3 regions of the Rhodococcus sp. NPDC003383 genome follow, and region 1 is predicted to be linked to each of the others. Evidence: riboswitches for the same ligand, from Rfam matches in the RefSeq annotation. Region 1 holds a riboswitch; each other region holds the start of a gene.
What was found. Region 1 has a riboswitch for thiamine pyrophosphate ahead of ACWDTS_RS09290 (TenA family protein). Riboswitches for the same ligand answer to the same signal wherever they lie in the genome.
Positions count from the first base shown of each region.

Region 2: it holds a riboswitch for thiamine pyrophosphate, as region 1 does, so the genes downstream of both, thiC (phosphomethylpyrimidine synthase ThiC) here and ACWDTS_RS09290 (TenA family protein) in region 1, are expected to answer to the same signal.
Region 3: it holds a riboswitch for thiamine pyrophosphate, as region 1 does, so the genes downstream of both, thiO (glycine oxidase ThiO) here and ACWDTS_RS09290 (TenA family protein) in region 1, are expected to answer to the same signal.

Region 1 is NZ_JBSFRG010000007.1:148,922-158,579, reverse strand. It holds gene ACWDTS_RS09295 (amino acid adenylation domain-containing protein) at 1-7,492, opposite strand, end outside; TPP riboswitch at 7,765-7,862, shown strand; gene ACWDTS_RS09290 (TenA family protein) at 7,855-8,574, shown strand; gene ACWDTS_RS09285 (ABC transporter substrate-binding protein) at 8,559-9,578, shown strand; gene ACWDTS_RS09280 (ABC transporter permease) at 9,559-9,658, shown strand, end outside.
Region 2 is NZ_JBSFRG010000010.1:84,754-94,411, reverse strand. It holds gene ACWDTS_RS11580 (MDR family MFS transporter) at 1-1,157, opposite strand, end outside; gene thiC (phosphomethylpyrimidine synthase ThiC) at 1,286-3,016, opposite strand; TPP riboswitch at 3,015-3,124, opposite strand; gene ACWDTS_RS11570 (hypothetical protein) at 3,242-3,406, opposite strand; gene ACWDTS_RS11565 (PHA/PHB synthase family protein) at 3,453-5,135, shown strand; gene nadC (carboxylating nicotinate-nucleotide diphosphorylase) at 5,260-6,126, opposite strand; gene ACWDTS_RS11555 (L-aspartate oxidase) at 6,130-7,701, opposite strand; gene nadA (quinolinate synthase NadA) at 7,698-8,729, opposite strand; gene ACWDTS_RS11545 (NUDIX hydrolase) at 8,810-9,520, shown strand; gene ACWDTS_RS11540 (radical SAM protein) at 9,483-9,658, opposite strand, start outside.
Region 3 is NZ_JBSFRG010000002.1:63,871-73,528, reverse strand. It holds gene ACWDTS_RS02270 (ABC transporter ATP-binding protein) at 1-778, opposite strand, end outside; gene thiG (thiazole synthase) at 855-1,640, opposite strand; gene thiS (sulfur carrier protein ThiS) at 1,633-1,848, opposite strand; gene thiO (glycine oxidase ThiO) at 1,848-2,909, opposite strand; TPP riboswitch at 2,907-3,021, opposite strand; gene thiE (thiamine phosphate synthase) at 3,048-3,737, shown strand; gene ACWDTS_RS02245 (NUDIX hydrolase) at 3,742-4,590, opposite strand; gene ACWDTS_RS02240 (hypothetical protein) at 4,719-6,095, shown strand; gene ACWDTS_RS02235 (glutamate ABC transporter substrate-binding protein) at 6,113-7,057, shown strand; gene ACWDTS_RS02230 (serine/threonine-protein kinase) at 7,069-9,423, shown strand; gene ACWDTS_RS02225 (acetate kinase) at 9,523-9,658, opposite strand, start outside.

The DNA.
Region 1 (9,658 bases):
CGAGAACCCGGCAGTCGTCGAGATCGTCCGGGTCGACGGTGGCGGCGACCGACGGGGTGAGGAACGCGTGGGTGACGGCCCGGTCCCGCATCAGCGCGGCGAGCGCGGTGCCGCCGTACGCGTGCGCGGGCGCGACGACGACGGTCGCGCCGGCCGACAGCGCGAAGACCTGCTCGAGGACGGACGCGTCGAAGCTCGGCGAGGCGACGTGCAGCACCTTGGACCGCGCATCGAGCCGGTACCGTTCGCGGACCTCCACACACAGGTTGTAGAGACCGGTGTGGGTGACGGTCACACCCTTCGGGGTGCCGGTCGAGCCGGAGGTGTAGATCACGTAGGCGACGTCGTCCGGACGCACCCGGGGGAACCCGTCCGGATCGATATCGGAATCGGTTGCGGCGGAGCTTGTTTCGTCCTCTTCGTTGAGCGCGAGCCAGTGCGGCCCCTCCGGCAGCGCCGGACGGTGCTCGGCCAGGGTCAGGCCCACCCGCGCACCGGAATCGGTGACGATGTGCGCGAGCCGGTCCGCGGGATAGTCGACGTCGACGGGTACGAACCCGGCACCGCACCGCGCGACCGCCCACATCGCGAGGATCGATTCGGCGGACCGGGGCACCGCGACGAGCACGAGATCGCCTCGGCCGACGCCGTGTTCCCGCAGGGTCCGCGCCCACCGGCGCGCAGCGGCGTCGACGTCGGCGTAGGTCAGCGCGGTGTCGCCGCTCACCACCGCGACCGCGGTCGGGTCGGCGGCGGCCGCGTCGAGCAGCTCCGGCAGCGTCTGCGGCCGCAATCCGATCCGCCGGCCCGACGCGAGCACCCCGGCCCGCTCGTCGGGCGAGAGGATCTCGACGTCGCCGACCGCCGTGTCCGGGACGCCGGTGACGGCGTCGAGGATCCGCACGAGCCGCTCGGCCAGCACCTCGACGGTCGCCGCGTCGAACAGGTCGGTGACGTAGCCGATCCCGAGGGACAGCGCGCCGGTGTCGTCGGCGGCCTCCCCGATCGCGAACTCCAGGTCGAACTTCGACAGGTGCGTCTCGACGGGGAATTCGGCAACGGTCAGGTCCGGCAGCGTGAGCTCCTGCCGGGCGAAGTTCTGGTAGGCCAGCGCCACCTGGAACAGGGGATGCCGCCCCGGCGACCGCTCGGGCTCGAGCACCTCGACGAGCCGCTCGAACGGGATCTCCGAGTTCGCCTGTGCGCCGAGGTCGATGTCCCGGACCCGGGACAGGAACGCGGTGAACGACTCGGCGGGGTCGATCTCGGTGCGCAGCACGACCGTGTTGACGAACATGCCGACGAGATCGTCGAGGACCGGGTGACCGCGGCCCGCCGACGGGGTCCCGATGGCGATGTCGGTGGAGCCGGACAGCCGGGACAGCAGCAGCGCCAGCGCGGCGTGCACGACCATGAACGGGGTCGCACCGTGTCGCTCGGCCGTGGCGTCGATCGCGGCGCGGGTGGCGGCCGGGATCCTCATGTGGATCCTGCCGCCGCGGCCGGATCCCGTGGCGGGCCTGCGCCGATCGGCGGGCAGGTCGAGCTGGGCGGGCAGTCCCGCCAGGCGCTCCCGCCAGTAGGCCAGTTTGCGGCTGTGTGCCGATTCGGGATCGGATTCGTCGCCGAGCATCTCCCGCTGCCACAGCGCGTAGTCCGCGTACTGCACGGGCAGCGGTTCCCAGTCGGGTGCCTGCCCGGCGACGCGGGCGGCGTAGGCCGCCATGAGGTCCCGGATCAGCGGGGCCACCGAGAAGCCGTCCGCCGCGATGTGGTGAACGACCACCGCGAGCACGTACTCGTCGTCCCCGGCGCGCAGCAGCCGGGCCCGCACGGGAACCTCGGCGGTGACATCGAATCCGGCACCGGCGAGGGCGATGAGCTCCTCGTCGAGCCGGTCCGCGGGCACGTCGAGGATCGGCAACTGCGGCCGGGCCTGCTCGACCGGCAGCACGACCTGCAGGCCGGCACCGTCCACCTCGGGATAGACGGTGCGCAGCACCTCGTGCCGCGCCACGACGTCACCGAACGCCTCGCCCAGCGCGTCGACGTCGAGGGTCCCCGACAGCCGGACCACCAGCGGAATGTTGTGCAACCCCGAACCGGTGTCGAACCGGTTGAGGAACCACATCCGCGACTGCGACCAGGACAGCGGGACCTGCTCCGGCCGCGGGCCGGCCACCGGACCGGCGACGGCCACCGCGGGCTCGGAATCCTCCAGCAGCGCAGCGAATTCGGCGACGGTGCGGGTGTCGAACAGCGACCGGACGGTCACCTCGACACCCAGTTCGTCGGCAAGCCGCGCCGCCACCTGCGTGGCGGACAACGAGTTCCCGCCGAGCGCGAAGAAGTCGTCCTGCGCACCGACGGTCTCGGCGTCGAGGACCGCGGCGAACACGTCCGCGACGATCCGCTCGACCTTCGTTGCGGGCGCCACGAATTCGCGGGTCTCGAACACCGGCGCGGGCAGGGCCGCACGATCGAGCTTGCCCGACGACGTGACCGGGAAGTCGTCCACGACGACGATCGTGTCCGGCACCAGGTGGGCGGGCAGAACCCGGACGAGCGCGCTGCGCAGGGCACCGGGATCCACATCGTTCGCGTTGTCGGCCGGCACCGGCACGACATACGCGACGAGCCGATCACCGGCGTCGGCGTGATGGACCGTGGCGACCGCTCGTGCGACCTCGGACCGGTTCAGCAGCGCCGATTCGATCTCGCCCAGTTCGATGCGCACGCCGCGGATCTTGACCTGGGAGTCGGTGCGTCCCAGGTAGACGAGCTGCCCCTCGGGGGTCCACTTCACACTGTCGCCCGTGCGGTACAGACGCGCGCCGGGCGGGCCGAACCGGTCGGCGACGAATCGTTCGGCCGTCAGGTCCGGCCGGCCGTGATAGCCGCGGGCCTCCTGGACGCCGGACAGGTACAGCTCACCCCTGACCCCGACCGGGACGGGATGCATCCGCGAGTCCAGCACCACCGCACGGGTGTTCCACACCGGCCGGCCCATCGGCACCGGCCGCGTCGCCAGGTACGGCATCGGCGGCACCAGCGCCGAGGTCGCGTGCACCGTGAACTCGGTGGGCCCGTAGAGGTTGTGCACGGCCGCGCGGGACACCGCCCGGAACGCGCCGACGGTCGCGGCGGGCAGCGCCTCCCCCGCCACGGCGACCGCGCGCAGCGTGCGCAGCGCCGCCGGATCGGGCACCGTCGTCGCGAACACCGACAGCATCGAGGGCACGAACGAGGTGAGGGTGACCGCGCGGCGGTCGATGATGTCGGCGAGCTGCCGCGCGTCGCGGTGCGCATCCGGCGCGGCGACAACCATCCTGGCTCCGGATGCCAAGGGCGCGAACATCTCCCACACCGAGACGTCGAATGTGGCCGGAGTCTTCCACAGGACGGTGTCGGCGACGCTGATCCGGAACAGATCCGCGATCCACAACAGCTGGTTGACCACCGCCCGATGCGGCACGGCGACACCCTTCGGCTCACCGGTCGAGCCCGAGGTGAACAGCACGTACGCGGTGTTGTCGGGACGCAGCGGTGCGAGCCGCTCCGAGTCGTGCAGCGGCGCACCGCTCAGGTCGGGGAAGTCGCCGATCCGCAGCACGGGCACCGCCCGGCCTTCGTCGCTCCACTCCACCGTGGAGCCGATGAGCACCGCCACGGGCCGGGCCGCGGCGAGCACCCGCTCGGTGCGCGCGGCGGGCTGATCGGGGTCGACGGGCACGTACGCCCCACCGGCGTGCAGAACCGCATGGACCGCCACCAGCAGCTCGACCGAGCGCGGTGCGACGACCGCGACGGTGCGCTCGGGTCCGACCCCGGACGCGACGAGCCGCCGGGCCAGCCGGTGCACCCGGGCGGCGAAATCCGCGTAGGTCAGGATCCCGTCGTCGTCGACGACGGCCTGCAGATGGGGAGTGCGCGCGACCTGCGCATCGAGCAGCCGCGGCACCGTGGCCGGCGGCACCTGCCGGTCCGTCGAGTTCCAGCGGCTCAGCACGGTGCCGAGTTCGGCCCGATCCAGGAGGCGGTGATCGCCGACTGCACGGTCCGGGGCGGCGGTGGCCTCGGCGAGGATCCGCACGAAGCGCCGCACGAACATCGCGATCGTGCCCTCGTCGAACAGGTCGGTCGCGTAGGCGACCTCACCGAACATGCCGCCCGGCTCGTGGTCGTTGCCGAGTCGCTCGGCGAGCGTGACCTGCAGATCGAACTTCGCCCGCCGGGTCGGGACGTCGACCGTGGTGACGGTCAGCGACGGAAGCTCGAGCTGTGTCGCGTCGAGGTTCTGGAAGGCGAACATCACCTGGAACAACGGGTGGTAGGCCTGCGACCGGGCCGGGGCGAGGTCGTCGACGATGCAGTCGAACGGCACGTCCTGGTTGCCGAACGCCTCCAGGTCGATGTCGCGCACGCGGGTCAGCAGCCGGGTGAACGACTCCCCCGCGTCGATCGGGGTGCGCAGCACCAGCGTGTTGACGAACATGCCGACGAGGTCGTCGAGGCCCGCGTCCCCGCGACCGGCCGACGGGGTGCCGACCGCGACGTCCGCGGTCCCGGACAGCCGCGCGAGGAGCACGGCGAGCGCCGCGTGCACCACCATGAACTCGGTGGTGCCGGTGGCCCGCGCCAGGTCCACCACCGCGCGGTGGACGTCCGCCGGAATCTCCACGGGCACCGCGGCACCGGACTGGGACGCCACCGCCGGCCGCGGCCGGTCCGTGGGGAGCTCGAGCCGGTCCTGCAGGCCGGCCAGTTGCTTGCGCCAGTAGGCGAGCTGCTGTGCCATGAGCGAATCCGGCTCGTCGGCATCTCCGAGCCGATCACGCTGCCACAGCGCGTAATCCGCGTACTGCACGGCGAGCGGGAGGCGTTCGGGCGCCACTCCCGCGGTGCGGGCGCCGTAGGCCCGCATCAGGTCGCGGGTGAGTGGTCCCGCCGAGAATCCGTCGCCGGCGATGTGGTGGACGACGACGACGAGAACGTGCTCGTCGTCCGCCACCCGCAGCAGGTGGGTGCGCACGGGGGCGGCCTCGGCGATGTCGAAGCCCTCCGACACGAGGGCGTCGATCCGGGCCGGAACCTCGTCCGGGGCGACGGTCTCGACCGGCACGGCACGCTGGGCGGCGCCGATCGGAAGCACCAGCTGGGTGCCTTCGCCGTCGACCTCCGGGTAGGCGGTGCGCAGCACCTCGTGCCGTTCGACGAGGTCGCCGACGGCCTGCTGCAACGCGTCGACGTCGAGGTCGCCGGTGAGGCGGACCACGAGCGGGATGTTGTAGAGGGACGAGCCCGGATCGAGGCGATCGAGCACCCACAGCCGCGTCTGCGACGGCGCCAGCGGCACCGGATAGGGCCGTGGTCCGGCGGCCAACGGGCCGTCTGCGCGGTCCTCGCCGGGTGTGCGGTCCAGCAACCGCGCCACCTCGACGACGGTCGGTGCGTCGAAGAAGTCCTGGACGGACAGCGGCCGGCCGACTCGGGCCGAGATGCGCGAGACCGCGCGGACCGCGGCGAGCGAGTTGCCGCCGAGCGCGAAGAAGTCGTCGTCGCCGCCGACCCGATCCCGCCCGAGCATCTCGGCGAACACCTCGGCGACCGCCGTCTCGGTGGCCGTCTCGAGCGGGCGATCGTCACCGGTCGCGGCGGAGGTCTCGGGCGCGGGCAGTGCCGCGCGGTCGAGCTTGCCGCTGGTGGTGAGCGGGAACTCGTCGAGCACGGTGTACGCGGTCGGGACCATGTAGTCGGGCAGGGACGCGGAGAGCGCGGCGCCCAGCGCCTCCTCGTCCCACGTGGCGCCCGGGTGCAGCCGCACGTACGCGACGAGGCGATCACCCAGGGTCTCGTCGGCATGCACGCGAACGGCGGCCTGGGCGATGCCGTCCTGCCGGGTGAGGGTTTCCTCGATCTCACCCAGTTCGATGCGCAGTCCGCGGATCTTGACCTGGAAGTCGCTGCGTCCGAGGTATTCCAGCTCGTCCGAGCGGGAACGCACCACGAGGTCGCCGGTCCGGTACATGCGTTCGCCGGGCGCCCCGTAGGGATTGGCGACGAACCGTTCCGCGGTCAGGTCCGGCCGGCCGACATATCCGAGCGCCAATTGTGTTCCGGCCAGGTACAACTCGCCCTCCGCGCCGGCCGGAACCCAGTTCAGGGCGCTGTCGAGGATCAGCAGGTCGGTGTCGGCGATGGGCGCGCCGATCGGCACCGAGTCGATGTCGGCATCGGTGACCTCGTGATGGGTCACGTCGACGGCCGCCTCGGTGGGCCCGTACAGGTTGTGGACCGCGACCCCGGGCAGCAGTTCCCGTACCAGTACCGCGATACGCGCCGGCAGCGCTTCACCGGATGCGAACAGGTACCGAAGAGGGGTGAGCGAATCGAGCTCGGCCTCGGCGACGAACACCGCGAGCATGGACGGCACGAAATGCGCGACGGTGACCCCGCGGTCGCGCATGAGATCCGCCAGGTAGCGCGGGTCCCGGTGCCCCTCGGGCACGGCGACGAGAAGACGCGCGCCGGCCTGCAACGGCCAGAACAACTCCCACACGGACACGTCGAAGGTGACCGGAGTCTTGTGCAGCACCACGTCCGCAGGTCCCAGCCGGTACTGCTCCTGGCGCCAGCGCAGGTTGGTGACGATCGCCTCGTGGGTCACCGCCACGCCCTTGGGCCGGCCGGTGGATCCGGAGGTGAAGATGACGTAGGCGGTGTCGGCGGCGTGCAGGGGACGACGGCGGTCGGCATCGGTGAGCGGGTCCGCCGATTCCGATCCGAGGTCGAGGGCCGTCACGTCGAGCACCTCGATCCCGTCTGCGGGCACCGGCGCAGCGGTCTCGGTGAGCAGGACCGCGGGCTCGGCGACCTCGAGGATGTAGGCCAGTCGCTCGGCGGGATGGTCCGGGTCGAGCGGCACGTACGCACCGCCTGCCTCGAGCACCGCGTACACGGCCACGAGCAGATCGAAGGACCGGCGCAGGGCGACGGCGACGGTGAGACCCGGCCCGACACCGGACTCGACGAGGCGGCGGGCCAGCCGCCGGGACCGGTCCGCCAGCTCGGCGTAGGTGTACTCGGCGCCGTCGAACTCGACGGCCACGGCGTCGGGAGTGGCGGCGGCCTGCGCGGCGAAGGCGGCGGGCAGGGTGTCCGGTCGCGCCGGCTCCGGCGACGCCTGCTCCTCCCCCGCGAACGCGGCGAGGTCCTCGGACAGTTCGGCCAGAGCGACGGCGACCTCGTCGGGACCACTCCCGGCGAGCCCGGGCAGCAGTCCGGTGAGCACGACGGGAACGAGTGCGTCGGGTCCGATCGCGTCGCCCATGGCGGCGCCGAGCGCAGCCAGTTCCTCGTTGAGGCCGGCGTAGGTGACGACGGCACCGTCGCGCACCAGAGCGACCCGTTCGGGGTCACGCGAGACGACATTCGCGATCAGTCGCGGCAGATTCTCGAGTTCCGACCGTCCGGAATCCTCGACATCCCGCATCCCGTATTCCACCTTTCCCCACATCGCTGTGCGCAGGCGGAGTCGCCGTCGACACCCTCCCGCGACCGCCCGAGCGCGAGCCGGGAGGTCTCGCAGCATGGTCGTCGCACGGAATCGTCGGGCCCTTCACACCGCCGGAGACCGCGCTGACGATCGCCAAACATACAGGCTGTTTTGTGTCCACGGAACAGGTTGTCCGGACATTCCCGGCGCAGCCCCCGGGTCCGGTACCCCGGGGGCCCGTTGCGCGGAACGCCCTGCTAAGGTCGCGTTCGTCCGACACGGGGTGCTCCGCGCGCGCGGGGCTGAGATCACACCCGTAGAACCTGCATCAGGTAATGCTGACGAAGGGATGTCCCGGCATGTCTGTGCCTGTCGACGTTTCGCCTCTTGTTTCCACCGACCGCTTCACCGATCGGATGTGGCAGCACACCGAGACGCTGCGCCGGTCGATCGACGACCTCGAATTCCTCCACCGCCTGGGCGACGGAACGCTGCCGCTCGACGCCTTCCGCTTCTACATCGAGCAGGACGCGCTGTACCTCGCCGGGTACGCCAAGGCCCTCGCGCTGTTGTCCGCCAAGTCCCCGGATCCGGCAACCGCCGCGTTCTGGGCGACCAGTGCCGCCACGGCGGCCACCGAGGAGTCGGCGCTGCACAAGAGCCTGCTCACCGGCGGGGTTCTGCCGCCCGGTGAGGCCGCGCCCGCCCACTCCCCCGCCTGCCTCGGGTACGTCTCCTATCTCACGGCGACCGTCGCCACCGAGCCGTACGCGGTCGGTGCTGCGGCCGTGCTGCCGTGTTTCTGGATCTACGCCGAAGTGGGCCGCGACCTCGCCGCCCGCGCCTCCGGGGTCCTCGCCACCGACCCGCAGCACCCGTACGCGCAGTGGGTGACCACCTACGACGCCCCCGAATTCCACGCCGCGGTCGCGACCGCCCGCGAACTGGTCGACGCCGCGGCGGTCGCCGCCACCGACGCCGACCGTGCCGCGATGCTCGACGCGTTCACCGTCGCGACCCGCTACGAGCTGATGTTCTGGGACACCGCGCTGCACCGGCAGGAATGGCCGGAATCGTGACTCTCCGCCGCCTCACCGCCCTGCTGGTCGCGATCGTCGCGATCGCCCTGGTCCCCGCCTGTTCCTCGTCCGAATCGGACGACACGATCCGCTTCGCACTGGACTGGACGCCGAACACCAACCACACCGGCCTGTACGTGGCGATGCAGGAGGGTTTGTTCGACGAGGCCGGTCTCGACGTGGAGATCCTGCCGTACAACAACACGACCCCGGATACCCTCGTCGACGCGGGCAACGCCGAGTTCGGCATCTCCACCCAGGGGATGACGACCTTCGCCCGCGCCGCCGGATCGCACACCGTCTCGGTGCTCGCCCCGCTGCAGCACTGGGCGACCGGCATCGCCGTCAAGGCGGACCGCGCCGATCTCGCGCGGCCGAGAGACCTCGACGGTCACATCTACGCCGGGTTCGGCGATCCCGGCGACGAGGAGACGCTGCGTCAGGTCATCCGCAACGACGGTGGCCGCGGCGAGTTCACGTCCGTCATCCTCGGCACGTCCGCGTACGAGGCGGTGTACTCGGGAACCGCGGACTTCACCGCGTCCTATCTCGCGTGGGAGGGCATCGAGGCCGAACATCGCGGCCTGCCGATGCGCTACTTCTCGTACACCGACTACGGGTTCCCCGACGCCTACGCCATCGTGATCAGCGGCAACGAGGACTGGCTGGCCGAACACCCGGAGCAGGCACGCGCGTTCGTGCAGGCCGTTCAGCGCGGCTACGAGATCGCCGCCGAGGATCCCGAGCGCGCCGCCCGGGACCTCATCGACGCCAACCCGGGGGCCTTCGAGGACGAAGCGCTCGTCTTCGAGAGCCAGCGCATGCTCTCGGCGGACCAGCTGCGCGACGAGAACGGGAACGTGGGCACCCAGACCCTCGAACGCTGGACCGGCTACTCGCGGTTCCTGTACGAGAAGGGTCTGCTCGCCGGACCCGACGGCCGGCCGCTGACCGAGGAGCCGGACTGGTCCACCTACTTCACCGATGACTACCTCACGTCCTGACCCGTCGTCACCGCGCTGGGTCCGCATCGCCGCCCCCGCCGCGGTGGTCGTGCTCGCGCTCGTCGCGCTCTGGCAGCTGT
Region 2 (9,658 bases), on a different contig from region 1:
CCGAGGATCGCCATGTAGGCCATCACGAGCGCCAGCGCCGTGTCCGTGGCGATCGTGTGCAGCAGGAACATGCCGACGGTGAGCATCGCCGATCCGATGATCGGGTAGATCCGGTAGTGCCCGGTGCGCGCGATGAGCTGGCCCGAGAACACCGAGCCGGTCATGATGCCGAGCACCATCGGGATCATCTGCAGCCCGGCGACCGTCGGTGACGATCCACGCACCACCTGCAGGTACTGCGGCAGCAGTGAGATGCCTCCGAACATCGCGGTGCCGACGAGCAGCGAGATCAGCACACCCAGCGCGAACGTGCGATTGCGGAAGAACCGCATCGGGATCAGCGCCGCGTCCTTCATTCCGATCTCGACGGCGACGAACACCGCCACCCCGACACCGCCGACGAGATAGCAGCTCACCGCCGGGCCGCTGCCCCAGCCCCATTCGCGGCCCTGTTCGGCGACGACGAGCAGCGGCACCACCGCGACGACGAGCGCCAGCGCACCCCACCAGTCGATGCGGATCGCCCGGCGCTGCGCGGGCAGCCGCAGATTGCGGGCCACCACCACGAGGGCGAGCACCCCGACGGGAACGTTGACCAGGAACACCCACCGCCAGCCCGTGATACCGAGCAGGCTGCCGGTCCCGGCGAAGAAACCGCCGAGGACCGGACCGAGCACGCTGGAGACGCCGAACACGGCGAGGAAATACGCCTGGTATTTGGCACGTTCGCGAGGCGCGAGGATGTCGCCGAGAATCGCCAGCGCCAGCGACATCAGGCCGCCGGCGCCGATGCCCTGGATCGCCCGGAACGCGGCGAGCATGTACACCGAGGTGGCGAACGAGCACAGCAGCGAACCCAGCAGGAACACGGAGATCGCCGTCAGGTACAGCCGGCGTCGCCCGTAGATGTCGGACAGCTTGCCGTACAACGGCGTCGTGATCGTCGCGGTGACGAGATACGCCGTGGTGACCCACGCCTGCAGCGCATAGCCGTTCAGGTCGTCGGCGATCGTCCGGATCGCGGTGGCGACGACGGTCTGATCGAGGGCGGCCAGGAACATCCCCAGCATCAATCCGCTGAGGATGGAGAGGATCTCGCGGTGCGTGAACGCGACCGATGCGGCCGGGTCGGCACGGTCGCGGTCGGTGCCCGTCACCGTTCCACTCTGTGCCCGGCCCGGCCCGTCGGCAAGTACCACCTGTCGTCAGCGGCGTGACCTCGCCGGACACGCCCGGCGTGCTCGCCGACCCGACCCTGCCGCCGTCCCGTTCCGCCGGCGAACCCTCAGGGGGACGGGACGGCGGGTGTCTCGAGGTAGACCGTGCCGCCGGCGGCCCGGAACTCGGCGGATTTGTGCTGCATCCCGGCGACGACCGCCTGCTCGGTGGCATCACCGAACCGGTCCCGGATGTCCTGGGAGATGCGCATGGAGCAGAACTTCGGCCCGCACATCGAGCAGAAGTGCGCGGTCTTGGCCGGTTCGGCCGGCAGCGTCTCGTCGTGGAACTCCTCGGCGGTCTCCGGATCCAGGGACAGAGCGAACTGGTCCCGCCACCGGAACTCGAAACGCGCCTTCGACAACGCGTCGTCACGCTCGGCGGCACCGGGATGACCCTTGGCGAGGTCCGCGGCGTGGGCGGCGATCTTGTACGTGATCACCCCGGTCTTCACGTCGTCCCGGTTCGGCAGTCCCAGATGCTCCTTCGGCGTGACGTAGCACAGCATCGCCGTGCCGTAGCGGGCGATCTCGGCGGCCCCGATCGCGGAGGTGATGTGGTCGTAGCCCGGGGCGATGTCGGTCACCAGCGGGCCCAGGGTGTAGAAGGGCGCGCCGTGACACAGCTTCTGCTGCCGCTCCACGTTCTCCCGCACCAGGTGCAGCGGGACGTGGCCGGGCCCCTCCACCATGACCTGCACGTCGTGGGCCCAGGCGCGGGCGGTCAGCTCGGCGAGGGTGTCCAGCTCGGCGAACTGGGCGGCGTCGTTGGCGTCGGCGATCGACCCGGGCCGCAGCCCGTCACCGAGGGAGAAAGCGACGTCGTAGCGGGCGAAGATCTCGCAGAGCTCGTCGAAGTGGGTGTAGAGGAAATTCTCCTCGTGGTGGGCCAGGCACCACCCGGCCATGATCGACCCGCCCCGGGAGACGATGCCGGTGACCCGCTCGGCGGTCAGCGGCACGTAGCGCAGCAGTACCCCGGCATGGATGGTCATGTAGTCCACGCCCTGTTCGCACTGCTCGATCACGGTGTCGCGGAAAATCTCCCAGGTCAACGCCTCCGCCTGCCCGTTGACCTTCTCCAGGGCCTGGTAGATCGGCACCGTGCCGATCGGCACCGGGGAGTTGCGGATGATCCACTCCCGGGTGGTGTGGATGTCCTCGCCGGTGGACAGGTCCATCACGGTGTCCGCGCCCCAGCGGGTGGCCCAGCGCATCTTGTCCACCTCCTCGGCGATGGAGCCGGTCACCGCCGAGTTGCCGATGTTGGCGTTGATCTTCACCAGGAACGCCCTGCCGATGATCATCGGCTCGGACTCGGGATGGTTGATGTTGGCCGGGATGATCGCCCGCCCCGCCGCCAGTTCGGTGCGTACCAGTTCCACATCGCAGTTCTCCCGCAATGCCACGAACCGCATCTCCTGGGTGATGATCCCGGCCCTGGCGTAGTGCATCTGCGTGACCGTCCGGCCCGCCTTCGCCCGCACCGGGACGCGGCGGGGGCCTTTCCACTCCCGGGACGCCTCACCACGCCGGGCGGCCGAGCGACCGTCGTCGAGCAGATCCCGTTCCCGGCCCGGGTACTGCTCGACGTCGCCGCGAGCGGCGATCCAGGAGGCCCGTGCCGGCGGGAGCCCGACCTCCGGGTCGCTGCCGGGACCCTCGGTGCGGTAGACCCGCAGTGGCGGGTTCGGGACCCCGCCCGGGGAGTTCTCCAAGCGGATTTCCGTGACGGGAACGTGGAGGTCGTGTTCCTCGTCGTGGACATGGGTCAGGGCATGGGGGTTCGATGCGCTCATCGGAACTGTGCCTACTTCCTTCGCCGGCATTACCCGGACAGGTTCGACGGTCGCAGGCTGCGTCAGCCCGATCTCAGCCCCTGCAATAGGGCTCCCGTGTGGACGGCACCGACACTAACACCGTTGCCGGCCCGGGTATCCCACCAGGGTCCGCACCGACGGTGCGCCTTCAGGGACTTGCGTTGCTGTGATGGATGTTTCGTGGTCACGATGGATGTTTCGTGGTCACGCGGATTGGGCATCGCCGAGATCGCACCCTGATGCTGTCGATATCCATTCGTACACCGCTGCTTCCGTCGTCCGGAACGTCGCGCCGAGCTCCTCCGCGTCGAGATACATACTGCTTGAATGTGCTGTCTTGTAATGCAATTCGATATCGTCGGCCGCCACGGCACCTATGCGGTGCGACAATTCAGGTGTCGAAGGGAGACCCGCGATGACCCAGACACGACCCGTGATCAGGGACGACGTCGAGGAATCGATCGGCGGTGGCGAGGACGTCGCACCCCCTGGGCTCGGGATGGCCCTCGGCGCCCTGGCCGATGTGTTCGGCCACGGACGGACAGTGGCCCGGCACAGCGCCGCGTTCGGCAAGGAACTGGCGAAGATCGCCGTCGGCCGGTCGACGGTGGCCCCGGCCAAGGGCGATCGCCGGTTCGCCGACCCGGCATGGGATACACACCCGGCCTACCACCGCCTCGAACAGACCTACCTGGCGGCCACGGGCGCCGTCGACGGCGTGGTCGACGACGTCGGCCGCGCGATCGACGCGCGCCGGGCGGCCGAGGCCAAATTCGCAGCCGACATCCTCACCGCGGCTCTGGCCCCGACGAACTACCTGTGGACCAACCCCGCGGCACTGAAGGAAGCGTTCGACACCGCCGGACTCAGTCTGGTGCGCGGCACCAAGCATTTCGTCACCGATGTGATCGAGAACCGGGGCATGCCGTCGATGGTGCCGCGCGACGCCTTCACCGTCGGTAAGGACCTCGCGGTGACCCCGGGAGCGGTGGTCTCCCGCGACCCGGTCGCCGAGGTGATCCAGTACACCCCCACCACGACCACGGTGCGCAGCCGGCCGGTGCTGGTGGTGCCGCCACCGATCGGCCGGTACTACTTCCTGGACCTGCGGCCGGGACGCAGCTTCGTCGAGTACAACGTCGGCCGGGGCCTGCAGACCTTCATGCTGTCGTGGCGCAATCCCAGCGCCGAGCAGGGCGACTGGGACATGGACACCTACGCCGCGCGGATACTCCGGGCGATCGACGAGGTGCGGGAGATCACCGGCAGCGACGACGTGAACCTGATCGGGTTCTGCGCCGGCGGCATCCTCGCCACTACGGCGCTCAACCATCTCGCCGCTCAGGGCGATGACCGGGTGCACAGCATGGCGTACGCGGTGACGATGCTCGACTTCGGTAACCCGGCCTTGCTCGGCGCGTTCGCGCGCCCCGCGCTGGTCCGGTTCGCGAAGGGCCGCTCGCGCCGCAAGGGCCTGATCAGCGCCCGGGACATGGGCTCGGCGTTCACCTGGATGCGTCCGAACGATCTGGTGTTCAACTACGTCGTCAACAACTACCTGATGGGACGCACCCCGCCGGCGTTCGACATCCTCGCCTGGAACGCCGACGGCACCAACCTGCCCGGCGCCCTGCACGGTCAGTTCCTCGACATCTTCCGCGACAATCTGCTCGTCGAGCCGGGCGGGCTCACCGTGCTGGACACGCCGGTGGACCTGAAGTCGATCACCGTGCCCACCTTCGTCTCCGGTGCCATCGCCGATCACCTGACCGCGTGGCGCAGCTGCTACCGCACCACCCAATTGCTCGGCGGCGACACCGAGTTCGTGCTCAGCTTCTCCGGGCACATCGCCAGCCTGGTCAACCCGCCCGGCAACCCCAAGGCCCACTACTGGACCGGCGGCACACCGGGCCCGGATCCGGACACCTGGCTCGAGCACGCCGAACGACAGCAGGGCAGCTGGTGGGAGGCCTGGGCGGACTGGGCAATCGCCCGCAGCGGAGAGGAGACCGCCGCACCCGCCGCACCCGGCAGCGACCGGTATCCGCCGCTCGAGGCTGCCCCCGGCCGGTACGTGCGCGACCTTCCCGCCGACTGACCACCGGCCTGCACCCTGCATCAGGACAGCGGCCGCGGTGCCGAGCTCTCGTCACCGCGGCCGACTCCGCTCACTTCGCCTGGCGCGGAGGAAGATTCGCGCCGGATCGACGCCCGAACCGGTGTTACATGTCCAGGCCGAGATCGAGGACCGTCACCGAGTGCGTGAGCGCCCCGACCGCGAGGTAGTCGACGCCGGTGCGCGCGTAGTCCGCGGCGACCTCGAGGGTCAGCCCACCGGACGATTCGAGCCGGGTCTGCGGCGCGTGGGTGTTGCGGCGCTGCACCGCGATCTGCGTCTGCCACACCGGGAAGTTGTCGAGCAGGATCAGCTCGGCCTTCTCGGCGAGCACCTCGTCGAACTGTTCGAGGCTGTCCACCTCGACCTCGCACGGGATGCCCGGGGCGTGCGCACGCACCGCGCGCAGCGCCGCGACCACCGAACCGGCGGCGGCGACGTGGTTGTCCTTGATGAGCGCCTCGTCGCCGAGACCCATGCGGTGGTTGACGCCGCCACCGACACGCACCGAGTACTTCTGCAGGGCGCGCATCCCGGGCAGCGTCTTGCGGCTGTCGCGGATCTTCGCCTCGGTTCCGGCGACCGCGTCCACCCAGTGCGCGGTCGCGGTGGCGATGCCGGACATGTGGCACATCAGGTTCAGCATGGTGCGCTCGGCGGTGAGCAGGCCCCGCGTCGGCGCCTCGACGGTGAGCACCGGCTCACCGGCCTGCACCCGATGCCCGTCCTGGACCCGGTCGAGCACCTGGTAGTTGCCGTCGCCGATCACCTCGTCGAGGACCATCAGACCCACGTCGACGCCGGCGATCGTGCCCGGCGAGCGCGGCACCACCGCCGCGGCCGCGACCGCGTCCGCCGGCACCGTCGCTTCGGACGTGACGTCGGCGCCGTAACGCAGGTCCTCGTCGAGCGCGACCCGGATCAGGGTGAGGATCTCTTCGCGGTCGAGGCCTTCGGGCAACTCGGTGGCCATTGTCTAACGCACTCCTGTCAGGTCGGGGATGGTCAGGGCGACGTCGCCGTCGACCAGGCGGATCTCGAGGCTGCGCGCCTGCGCCGGATCGGTGTCGGGGCAGTCGCTGCGGGTGTGGCAGCCGCGGCTCTCGGTGCGGGCGCGTGCCGCGACGAGCAGCGCGTCCGCGGTGACGGTCAGCGCGGCGTCCTCGAGCGCGGTGGCGTCGGCGCACAGGGCGTACTCGGCGTCCAGGAGGCCGGCCTGGGCCGCGGCGAGCCCGGCGTCGTCGCGGACGACCGGGGCGTGGCGCGTCATCAGGGCCTGCAGGGTCGCGCGGTCCGCGCGCCGCCGGGCCGGCAACGTCGCATCGGTCGCTTCCACGCGCAGTCCGGCGCGTTCCTCGGCGGCGGCGTGCCCGGCGCGTTCGCCGAGCACGAGCCCTTCGGGGAGGCTGTTCGACGCCAGCCGGTTCGCACCGTGCAGGCCGGTGCGGGCGACCTCCCCCGCCGCGTACAGGCCGGGCACCGCGGTGCGGCCGTGCACGTCGGTGACGACGCCGCCGCACGAGTAGTGCGCGGCCGGCGCGACCGGGATCAGGTCGTCGGCCGGGTCGAGACCGACGGCCAGGCACGAGGCGGTGATCGTCGGGAACCGCTCGGCGAAGCCGTCGAGGTGCCGGGAGTCGAGGAACACGTGCTCCTCCCCCAGCACGGCGAGCCGCTCGGCGATGGCACGGGAAACCACGTCGCGGGGTGCGAGATCACCGAGCGGGTGCACGCCCGCGGTGATCGAGGCGCCGCGGGAATCGACGAGGCGTGCGCCCTCACCGCGGACCGCCTCGCTGATCAGCGGGCGCCGGCCCTCGCCGCCCCGCGCGTACAGCACGGTCGGGTGGAACTGCACGAATTCGACGTCCGCGACCGCGGCACCGGCGTGCAACGCCAGTGCGATGCCGTCGGCGGTGGCACCGGCCGGATTGGTGCTGCACGCATACAGCTGGCCCAGCCCACCGGTGGCGAGCAGCACGGCGGGGGTGTGCACGACGCCGAGGCCGCGCTCGTCGAGGACGAGGACTCCGGTGACGCCGCGCGCATCGGTGAGGATCCGGGCGGCCGCAGCCCCGAACAGCACGGGCAGGCTCGCGGCGTTGAGCGCGCGCTGCACCTCCATGCCGGTGGCGTCGCCGCCGGCGTGGATGATGCGCCGGGTCGAGTGCCCGCCCTCGCGGGTGCGGGCGACGTCCCCGTCGCGGCCGCGGTCGAAGACGGCACCGAGATCGGTGAGCGCGGCGACGGCGTGCGGGCCGGCGCTGACGATGGAACGGACCGCGTCCTCGTCACACAGGCCACCACCGGCGGCGAGGGTGTCGGCGACGTGCGAGTCGACGCTGTCGCCGGTCGGGGCGACCACGGCGATGCCGCCCTGCGCGTACTGGGTGGAGGTGTCGGTGGGGCCGCCCTTGCTGAGGGTGAGCACGGTCAGGCCGCGCCGCGCGGCCGCGCGGGCCGCGGTCAGTCCCGCAACCCCGCCGCCCACGACCACCAGGTCGGCGCGGGCCTCCCAGCCCACGCCGACCCCCGTAGGCGTCGTCACTCGCCGCCGCCGGGATTGCCGATGGCGATCATCCGCTGCACGGACAGGCGGGCACGCTCGGCGACGGCCGGGTCCACGTGCACCTCGTCCTTGCCCTCGCGCAGGCAACGCAGCAGGGAGGCGGGGGTGATCATCTTCATGTACGGGCAGGAGGCGCGGTCGTTGACGGCCTGGAAGTCGATGCCCGGTGCGGCCTTGCGGAGCTGGTGGAGCATGCCGACCTCGGTGGCGACGAGGACCTGCTTGGCGCCGGTCGCGCGCGCGGCGTCGATCATGCCGCCGGTCGAGAGGATCTTGACCTTGTCGTCAGGCACGAAGCCTTCCCCGGCCAGGTAGAGGGCGGAGGTGGCGCAGCCGCATTCGGGGTGGACGAACAGGTCCGCGTCCGGGTGCGACTTGGCCTGGGCGGCCAGTTCCTCGCCGTTGATGCCGGCGTGGACGTGGCATTCGCCGGCCCAGATGTGCATGTTCTCGCGGCCGGTGACGCGCTTGACGTGGGCACCGAGGAACTGGTCGGGCAGGAACAGCACCTCACGGTCGGGGTCGATGGAGGCGACGACGTCGACCGCGTTCGAGGACGTGCAGCAGATGTCGGTCAGGCCCTTGACCTCGGCGGTGGTGTTGACGTACGAGACGACGACGGCGTCCGGGTACTCGGCTTTCCATTCGCGCAGCTGATCTGCGGTGATCGAGTCCGCGAGCGAGCAGCCGGCGCGCTCGTCCGGGATCAGCACTGTCTTGTTCGGGCTGAGGATCTTCGCGGTCTCGGCCATGAAGTGCACGCCGCAGAAGACGATGGTGTCCTCCTCCGCCTCGGCAGCGATGCGCGAGAGCGCGAGGGAGTCACCGACGTGATCTGCGATGTCCTGGATGGCAGGCAGCTGGTAGTTGTGCGCCAGCAGCGTCGCGTTGCGCTCGCGGGCCAGCCGACGGACCTCCTCGGCCCACTCCGGCGTCGCGTCGATGCCGGCGTAGCCGCCGGGGCCGTCGACGATTGCGGCGGCTCCCGCCCACTCGATCGTGGTCATGGACTGGCTCCTTCGTGCAATCCGGGGCGGGCTGCGCCCGGATTTCCGTATTCGGGGGTTTTCGACTTAGGATCGAAAACATGCCACATAGTAACACTCATCACGAAGTGCTCATCGTGGTGTTCCAGGTTCGCCACTTTCCGGCCACCCCCGAGAACCCCGCAACCGGGCCGGAACTGGCGGTTCTGCTCTGGCAGCGGGCCCTGGATCCGGAGGCCGGGACCTGGTCGCTGCCCGGTGGGCAGCTGCGCGACGACGAGGACCTCACCGCCTCTGCGCGCCGCCAGCTCGCCGAGAAGGTGGATGTGCGCGAGGTCTCCCATCTCGAACAGTTGTCGGTGTTCTCCGCCCCCCACCGCATCCCCGGCCCCCGTACCATCGCGTCCACCTATCTCGGCCTGATACCGAGCACGTCGGATCCGCAGTTGCCCGACGACACCGCCTGGCATCCCGTGGCGCACCTGCCGGAGACGTCCTTCGACCACGGCGTGATGGTCGACAACGCCCGTGCCCGCCTGGCGGCGAAGCTGTCCTACACGAACATCGCATTCGGGCTGGCCCCCGCGGAGTTCGCCATGTCGGAACTGCGCGACATCTATTGCGCCGCACTGGGTTACCAGGTCGATGCGACGAACCTGCAGCGAGTTCTCAAGCGCCGCAACGTGCTGACCGCAACCGGCACGACCGCCCCGCCCGGACGCACCGGGGGCCGCCCCGCCGCCCTCTACCGGTTCACCGACTCACGCCTGCGCGTCACCGACGAATTCGCCGCCCTGCGCCCGCCCGGCTGAGATGGATCGCGCCGGATCGAACATCCGGGCGCGGTGGATGATTCGAGACCGCGCACCGAGGCTTCGATCCTCGGAACCCCGCGGTGTCGTTGTCGATCGCCAGTACCGCCGCACGGGTCGGCACCTTCCGTTCGATCA
Region 3 (9,658 bases), on a different contig from region 1:
CCGCCGCGGTCGCGCCGGTGACCACGAGCGCACCGTCGTCGTCGTGGACGGCGTACCCGCGCTCGACGAGCGCGGCCCGCAGGACGTCGAGTTGGGGGCTGCGCACCCGCACCACCGCTTCGGAGGCCTGCGCGACGAATGCGTCGACGGAGGTGTCGGCGATGAGCCGGCCCCGCCCGATCACCAGCAGGTGGTCGGCGGTCTGCGCCATCTCCGACAGCAGGTGACTCGACACCAGAACGGTCCGGCCCTCGGCTGCGAGTGCCTGCATGAACCGCCTGATCCACACGATCCCCTCGGGATCGAGCCCGTTGACCGGCTCGTCGAACAACAGCACCTGCGGATCGCCGAGCAGGGCCCCGGCCAGACCGAGACGCTGTGACATGCCGAGCGAGAACCCACCCGCGCGTTTGTTCGCGACCTCGGTCAGGCCCACCTGACGCAGCACTTCCTCGACCCGCGACGCGGGCAGCCCGTTCGACGCGGCCATCCACCGCAGGTGCGCGCGGGCCGACCGGTTCGGATGCACCCACTTCGCGTCGAGCAGCGCCCCGACGGTGCGCAGCGGCCGCTGCAACTCCCGGTAGGGTCGCCCGCCGATCAGGGCGGTGCCGGCAGTGGGCCGGTCGAGACCGAGGATCAGCCGCATCGTCGTGGTCTTACCGGCACCGTTCGGACCGAGGAAGCCGGTGACGATGCCGGGCCGGACCGTGAACGTCACGTCGTCGACTGCCGTCGTCGATCCGAAGGTCTTGGTCAGTCCCGTCACTTCGATCATGACCCCTACCCTGCCCGATCCATCCGGAATGTGCAGGGACACGCCCGACGAGCAGCCGCCGGATCCGACACCGGCCCTAGGGTTCGAGCGGCGAGGACGCCTGCGCCCAGAACCGCTTCGGGATCCGTCCGGCGTGCCGGGCCCGGAAACCTGCCTCGACGGCGTGCCGCATCGCCGACGCCATGAGAGCCGGGTCCTTGGCCCGGGTCACCGCGGTCGCGAGCAGCACCGCGTCGCAGCCCAGTTCCATCGCGAGGGCGGCGTCGGACGCGGTGCCGATGCCCGCGTCGAGCACCACCGGGACACCGGCGGCTTCGACGATCATCTCGATGTGGTGCGGATTGGCGATGCCCAGTCCGGTGCCGATCGGCGAGCCGAGCGGCATCACCGCCGCGCATCCGACGTCCTCGAGGCGCTTCGCGAGGACCGGATCGTCCGTCGTGTACGGCAGGACCACGAACCCGTCGTCGACGAGTTGCTCTGCCGCCGAGACCAATTCGATGGCGTCGGGCAGCAGGGTGCGTTCGTCGGCGATGACCTCGAGCTTGACCCAATCGGTTTCGAGGGCCTCGCGGCCCAGTTGCGCGGTGAGCACCGCTTCCTTCGCGCCGCGGCAGCCCGCGGTGTTCGGGAGCGGGGTGATGTCGAGGCGGCGCAGCAGGTCGAGCACCCCGGTGCCGGAGGCGGCGTCGACGCGTCGCATGGCGACGGTGGTCAGTTCGGTACCCGAGGCGACGAGCGCTTCCTCGAGCACCGCGAGATTCGCGGCGCCGCCGGTGCCGGTGATCAACCGCGACGCGAAGGTGCGTCCGGCGATGGTCAGCTGCGGCAGGTCGTGTGCCGGGTCACGGAGCTCAGCCACCCTGGACCGCCGTGAGAATCTCGATCTGCCAGCCCTTTCCGACCGGTTCGGACCACCGCCCGCGCGGGAACACCGCGCCGTCGACGGCGATCGCGATGCCCTTCTCCGGCAGCCCCAGCTGCACCAGCAGTTCGGCGACCGTCGGCGCCTCGGCGAAGTAGTGGTCCTCACCGTTGACGGTGATCCCCACCGAGATCGGGTTCGTCATCACAGCCCTTCCTTCGAAAATCTTTGCGGGTCGGCGTTTTTCGCTTCGGCGAGCGGATCGTCGGCGAGTTCGGCGAGCACGGCGTCCGCGGTGATCGGGGTGAACAGGACCCCGTTGCGTCCGTGCCCGGTCGCGGCGACGACCCGTTCGGACAGCCGCCCGATCAACGGCAGGTTGTCCGGGCTCATCGGCCGCAGTCCCGCCGTCGCCTCGTACAGCTCGTACTCGCCGATCGCCGGCAGCAGCGCTTCCGCATCGGCGATGAGGTCCCGCACCCCGGCGACCGTCACCTGCGTGTCGTCGGCCTCGTACTGGGTGGCGCCGACGACGAGACCGTCGCCGCGCGGCACCAGATAGGCCGGCCGGCCGTGCACACTGCCGCGGATGGTGCGGCTCGGGGCGGGGGTGACACCGGGCCGGGCCCGCAACCGCAGGATCTCGCCCTTGACGGGCCGCACCGGAAGGCCCGGCCACAACCGGGCCGACGCCGAACCCGCCGCGAGCACCACCCGGTCCGCGGGCAGCGCGTCGAGCGAATCGACCGCGGTCGCGACGAACCGCACCCCGGCCTCGACGCAGGCGCGATGCAGGGCGTCGACGAGGATCCTGTTGTCCACGGCCAGTTCCGTCGGGGCGAGCAACCCGAGACGGATCCGCGGGCCGAGCGACGGCTCGAGCTCCCGGATCTCGGCACGGGTGAGCACCCGCATCTCGTGGCCCTGCGCCTGCACCCATTCCGCGACGGTGCGCAGGTCGGCGGCGTCGGCGGCATCCAGCGCGACAGTGAGGGACCCGTCCGAAGTGAACAGGTCACACCCGGTCGCGCGCTGCAACCGGTCCCCGAACTCCGGCCAGCGCGCGAGTGACGCCGCGCCCAGTTCCAGGACGTGTTCCTCGCCGGGCCAGCCCTCCGACAGCGGCGCGAGCATGCCACCGGCGACCCAGGATGCGCCCGCTCCGGGGGTCGGGTCGTGCACTGTCACGTCCCAGCCGGCGCTCGCCGCGCGCCACGCGATCGACAACCCGATGACACCGCCACCGACGACGGCTACCGTTCCCATCCTGCGTCCACCTCACTCCCTGCGCCGGCATGATCCGGGTCAGGTCATAACGGTCGGGGCCGGCAGGCCCCCTCTCAGCCCCGCGTTCCCCGGGACTCCCGTGTTGTCATCTCTCCCTCAGAGGTTACCGTCTGGGCTGTGACTTCCTATCGTGGCAACCATCCTTCACCTCGGGAACGACTCGCGGACGCGCGTCTGTACCTGTGCACCGACGCCCGCCGGGACACCGGCGACCTGGCTCGATTCGCGGAGGAAGCCCTCGCCGGCGGAGTCGACATCATCCAGTTGCGTGACAAGGACTCGGCGGGCGAGAAGAAGTTCGGCCGCCTCGAGGCACGCGACGAACTGGCCGCGCTCGAGATCCTCGCCGACGCGTGCCGGCGCCACGGCGCACTGCTCGCCGTCAACGACCGCGCCGACATCGCACTGGCGGCGGGCGCGGACATCCTGCATCTGGGTCAGGGGGATCTGCCGGTCGCCCACGCCCGCAACATCCTGGGTCCGGACATCGTCATCGGCCGATCCACGGGCAGCCGCGCACAGGCGTCCCTCGCCGAGATCGAGGAGGGTGTCGACTACTTCGCGTCCGGCCCGGTGTGGGACACCCCGACCAAGCCGGGCCGCACCGCGGCGGGTCTGGAGGTCATCCGGGAGGTCGCTCAGTCGCATCCGACCCGTCCGTGGTTCGCGATCGGCGGGATCGACATCGAGCGACTGCCCGAGGTGGTCGCCGCCGGCGCCACCCGTGTCGCGGTGGTTCGGGCGATCACGAAGGCCGCCGATCCGCGTGCCGCGGCCGCTGCGCTGAAGGCCGGTCTACCTGCGTAACCGTCTACAGCCAGTCGAGGACGGTCGAGGGCGACAACGCGATCACCGAATCGGGCAGGCGCTCCCGTAGCCCGCGGTCGGCGGTCACGACCACCGTCACCTCCGACGTGAGGGTGGCGGTCGCCCCGGCGAGGCGGGCCAGTTCGTCGTCCCCGCTTCCGGTGGCGGCGTGCACCGGGATGCGGGCGTCCTCGACGATCGCATCCCGGGCCTGGCCTTCGAGCACGGCCTCGATCTGCGTCACCCAGCCGAACCCGCCGTCGGGCAGTTCGAGGGTCCGGGGCAGCACCGCCGCCAGTTCGTTCAGCAGTGCCCCGGTCGCTCCCGGCCGGTCGCGCCACCAGCCGGTCGGGCGGGAGCCGAGCACGTTCGCGGTGTCGAGCAGGACCCGGACCACGCGGGTGCGCAGCGTCGGCCAGGACGCGGCGAACCCCGCGTGCAGCGCCATCGCCTCGACCTCGACCTCCGGCACCCATCGCAGTTCGGTGCTCTCGCCGTTGGGGACGGTGGCCAGCGGGATCCCGGCGTCGGCGACGACGGTCGTGTAGGTCCAGCCGCCGACGACCCCGGCGGTGACGCGCTCGGTTCGGACCGCAACCACCGACACGTCGATGCCGGTCTCCTCGTGCGCTTCGCGTACCGCGGCGTCGACGGTGCTTTCGTGGCTGTCGCGGGCGCCGCCGGGCAGCGCCCAGGTTCCGCCCTGGTGACTCCACGCGGCGCGGTGTTGCAGCAGCACCGCGGGCCGGCCGTCGGGCAGAGGCGCACGCAACAACAGCCCGGCCGCACCGTGCTTGCCCCACCGGCGATCGCCGTCGGGGCCGACGGCCCATCCGTCACCGTCACCGCGCATCGTGTCCGTCCTCCCTACCGGCCGCCGCGGGCTGTCGAACCCCTGTTCCGACGCACTCGCGCAGCGCATTCCTGTTCGTACTGCTTATATGCTCGCCAAGGACTGTGCAACACCGAAAGGGGCGATTGGTGGACCCTCGCCTACACCCCACGATCGACCCCGGCCCCGACCACGCCGAGCAGCGGGCCCCCGAGACACGGACCGCCCGGGTTTTCGAGCAGGGACGGTCGAGCGGCCCGCAGGTGCCCGACGATCTGGGTGCCGTGCTGCGCTCGACACCCGCCAAGCTCATCGTGCTCGGGACGCTCGTGTCGATCCTGGTGGCGATCTCGGGGTTCGTCGCGACCCAGACGGTGAGCAGCCGCAAGGCCACGCACGATCATCTGCTGTCGACGATCGAGCCGCTGGCGGACGCGTCCCAGGATCTCTACAGCGCGTTGTCCGTCGCCGACGCGGCGGCGGTCACCGGGTTCATCTCCGGCGGCATCGAACCGAAGGCCGTCCGCGAGCGGTACGAGCAGGCCGTGGCGGAGGCGTCGGCGCAGCTGGTCGCGGCGGCCATCGGTGCCGATGACGACCCGGACAGTGCCCGCCTCCTGTCGGGGATCTCCGGGCGGCTGACCGTGTACACGGGCCTGATCGAGACGGCCCGGGCCAACAACCGCTCGGGCAATCCGGTGGGCAGCGCGTACCTCGGCGAAGCGTCGAACCTCATGCAGACCTCGCTGTTGCCGATGGCACAGGAACTGCACATGCTCGGTGTCCGTGCCGTCATGGACACCCAGCACGCCGCGGTCCGGCCACCGTGGTTCTCGATCGGGTTGCTCATCGCCGCAGTGTCCGCGCTCGGCGGCATCCACCTGATCATCTCCCGCATCAGCCGGCGTGCCCTCAATCCCGGGTTGCTCCTGTCGATCGCCGCGACCGGCCTGCTGCTGGTGTGGCTGCTCGTCGCGGGGCTGGTGTCGTCGAGTGCGACGCAACGCGCCATCAGTGACGGCGCCGAGCCGCTCGGGACGGTCGCCGCGGCCCGCATCACCGCCCAGCAGTCCCGCACCGCCGAGACGCTGCTGTTGGCCCGGCGGGACAGCACCGGCGAATACGATGCCGCGTTCCGACAGTCCATGGCCCGGCTCGGCGAGCTACTGCAATCCCACCCGGATGGAGACGCTGTCACCGACGATGCCGTGGCCCGTGCGATCGCCGCCCGCAACGAATGGATGGAATCGCACGAACGGACGGTGGCCGCTCTGCAGCGCGGTGACTACACCGCAGCGGCGGTCCTGGCGGTCGGTCCGGGTCCGAACGAATCGGCGGCCCAGTTCGCCGTCGTCGACGACGCCCTGGCCGAAGGCATCGAGGCGGCGCGCTCCCAGCTGCGTTCCAACGAGGACCGCGCCTCCCAGCTCTTGTCCGCGCTGGCACCTGCCGCGGTGGTGCTCACCCTGGTGTCGCTGATCGGTGTCACCATCGGATTGTGGCCTCGACTTCGGGAGTACCAGTGAGGAGCCGCGTGGCGCTGATGGTGGCGGCACTGTGCAGTGTCGTCGCCGTCGCCGGGTGCGCGTCGACGCCGGTGTCCCCGCTGCCCCGGGTCGAGGTCCCCTACAGCGAGGTGCCGCTGCCCGAACGCGCCACCTTGGCGCCCTCCCCCACTGCGCAACCGGAAATGCCCGACTGCGGGGATCCGACCGCGAGCCTGCGGCCCGACGGCGCGACGACCGGACCGACACTCGACGCGATCCGTGCCCGCGGCCGGCTGGTGGTCGGTCTCGACACCGGCAGCAATCTGATGAGCTTCCGTGATCCGGCCACCGGCCGCATCGCCGGTTTCGACGTCGACATCGCCCGGGAGATCGCGCGCGATCTGCTGGGGGATCCCGACCTGATCGACTACCGGATCCTCAACTCTGCCGACCGCGAGCAGGCGCTGCAGGACTCCACCGTCGACATCGTCGCCAAGACCATGTCGATCACGTGCGCCCGCCGGGAACGCGTCGACTTCTCGTCGACATACTTCCTGGCCCAGCAGCGGGTCCTGGTAGTCAAGGGATCGGACATCCGCAATGCCGCGGATCTCGCGGGCCGGCGGGTCTGTATCGTGCGCGGAACCACCTCGCTGACCCGCATGCAGCAGGTGCAGCCGTCGGCGTCGATCCTGACCGTGCCGGCGTGGGCGGACTGTCTCGTCGTCCTGCAGCAGGGGCAGGTCGAGGCCGTGAGCACCGACGACACCATCCTCGCGGGTCTCGCATCCCAGGATCCCAATCTCGAGATCGTCGGCGCCTCGATGGGTGTGGAGCCGTACGGTGTCGGCATCACCCTGGGCAACGACGATCTCGTGCGGTTCGTGAACGGCACACTCGAACGAATCCGCCGCGACGGCACCTGGGCGGAGTTGTACGACAGGTGGCTCTCCGTCCTCGGGCCGACACCGGCACCGCCCACCGCGACGTATGTGGATTGAGGGACGATCCGATGGCCGATACCGAACTCCCCGGCGGACCGGCGACCCAGCGCAGCCCACGCCCCGACGCGGCGGAGCCCACCGAGTCGACCCAGCGCAGCCCACGCCCCGACGCGGCGGAGCCCACCGAGTCGACCCAGCGCAGCCCACGCCCCGGCGCGGCGCAGTCCACGGAGTCGACCCGGCGTGCCTCCCTCCCGCCGACCGGGCCGTCGCAGCGCGGCTCGAGCCGCCGATCGCGTCCCCGTGGACTGCTGCGCCGGCGCATCGCCGGTCTCGTCGACGTCCCGGTTCCGGCGCCGCTCGATCCGGCGAGTGTCGTCCTGCGCGATCCTCGGGTCGCCGAGGGCAAACGGTTCTGCTGGAAGTGCGGAAAACCGGTGGGGCGCAGCACCGCCTCCGGTCCCGGACCCTCCTCGGGCAACTGCCCGTCGTGTGGCACGCCGTTCGAGTTCACCCCGAATCTCGCCCCCGGAGATCTGGTCGCCGGGCAGTACGAGATCAAGGGCTGTCTCGCGCACGGCGGGCTGGGCTGGATCTACCTGGCTGTCGACCGCAACGTCAGCGATCGCTGGGTCGTGCTCAAGGGCCTGCTGCACGCCGGCGACGCCGAGGCGCAGGCGGTCGCGATGGCCGAACGGCAGTTCCTCGCGGAGGTTTCGCACCCGAGCATCGTCCGGATCTACAACTTCGTCGAGCATCCGCGGCCGGACGGTGTCCCGATGGGATACATCGTCATGGAATACGTCGGCGGGCACACCCTGCGCGAGATCCTCGACACCTACACCAAACCGGAACGGATGCCGATCGAGCAGGCCATCGCGTACATCCTCGACGTCCTGCCCGCGCTCGGCTATCTGCACGAGATCGGACTGGTCTACAACGACCTCAAACCCGAGAACATCATGGTCACCGAGGAGCAGACCAAACTGATCGATCTCGGGGCGGTCTCGGGCATCGAGGACTACGGCTACCTGTACGGCACGCCGGGTTACCAGGCACCCGAAATCGTCCGCACCGGACCGACTCCGGTCACCGACATCTACACCGCCGGCCGGACCCTGGCAGCGCTGACGCTGGACCTGCCCGTCGACAAGGGCCGCTACGTCGACGGGCTGCCCACGACCGAACAGGCACCGTTGCTCGCCGAGTACGACTCGTTCCATCGATTGCTGTTGCGCGCCACCGATCCCGACCCGGAACGGCGGTTCCGGTCCGCCGACGAGATGGCCGGGCAGCTCACCGGTGTGCTGCGCGAGGTCCTGTCCCAGCAGACGGGCACCGAGCACCCCGGGCTGTCGGCGAAGTTCAGTCGCCAGCGCACCACCTTCGGCACCGATGAGGCCGTCGCGCAGACGGACGTGTTCGTCGACGGCATCGTCCGCGACAAGAACATCTCTGCGCGGGATGTGGCCGGGGCCCTTCCGGTTCCGTTGATCGATCCGAACGACCCCAGCGCGGCGCTGCTCGCCGCTGCCGTGCACAGCGAGCCCCAGCAGACACTCGACGCACTGCGGCACGCCCGCGACAACGGGCTCGAACGGGTCGTGGGCACCGCCGACGTCTCGTTCTCCCGCGAGATCGCCCTCGCCGAGGTCCGCGCCCACCTCGACCTCGGGCACGGGGAACGGGCCGAGGAGATCCTCCGCAATCTCGAACGCGACCTGGGCATGGACTGGCGGATCGACTGGCACGCCGGGATCGCCGCGCTGCTGCTCGGTGAATTCCAGACGGCGTTCGACCGATTCGAACGGGTGCTCGAGGCGCTACCCGGCGAGACCGCCCCGAAGATCGCCCTGGCCGCGACCGCGGAACTCATTCTGCAGCAATGGGAGAGCGACGATCCGGAGGCGTGGCGGCAGTTCTGCGAGAACTACTACCGGACGGTGTGGCGCACCGACCACAACATCGTCAGTGCCGCGTTCGGACTGGCCCGTCAGCTCGCCGACCGTCACGACCTGGCCGGCGCGGTCGCGACCCTCGACCAGGTGCCCGCGACGTCTCGGCACCACAGTGTGGCCAGCATGACGAGCATCCTGATCATGTTGCACGACAGACCGATCGACGACGTGACCGAGGCCGAACTGCGCGAGGCCGCGCACCGCGTCGACGCTCTGCCCCTCGACGAGGGCCGCGCCCTGCAGATGCGCACACTGGTGCTGGGCACGGCCCTCGAGTGGGTGCGCGCCGGCCATGCCTCCCGTAAGTCCCTCGATCCGATCCTCGGGGTCCCGTTCACCGAGAAGGGTCTGCGGAGGGGCACCGAGGCGGCGCTGCGGGCGCTGGCACGCAGCGCACCGGCGCGCACGCACCGGTACACCCTCGTCGACCTGGCGAACGCGATCCGCCCTCGCAGCCTCCTCTGACCGTGGCATCTGTCAACCGAACCCGCGCAGCCGGGGGATATCCGCGCGCAGCCGACAGCGCGCTGATGTCTTGTCCGTCGGCGGACCCGACGGTCAGCCCTACGAGGTTGTTGCGAACGCGGCCGCGGCCCGGGCGATGGCCAGTTCCTCGTTGGTCGGGATCACCAGCACCTCCACCTTCGATTCCGGCGCGGAGATGCGACGTTCGTCCCCTCTCTCGGCCGCGTTCGACTCG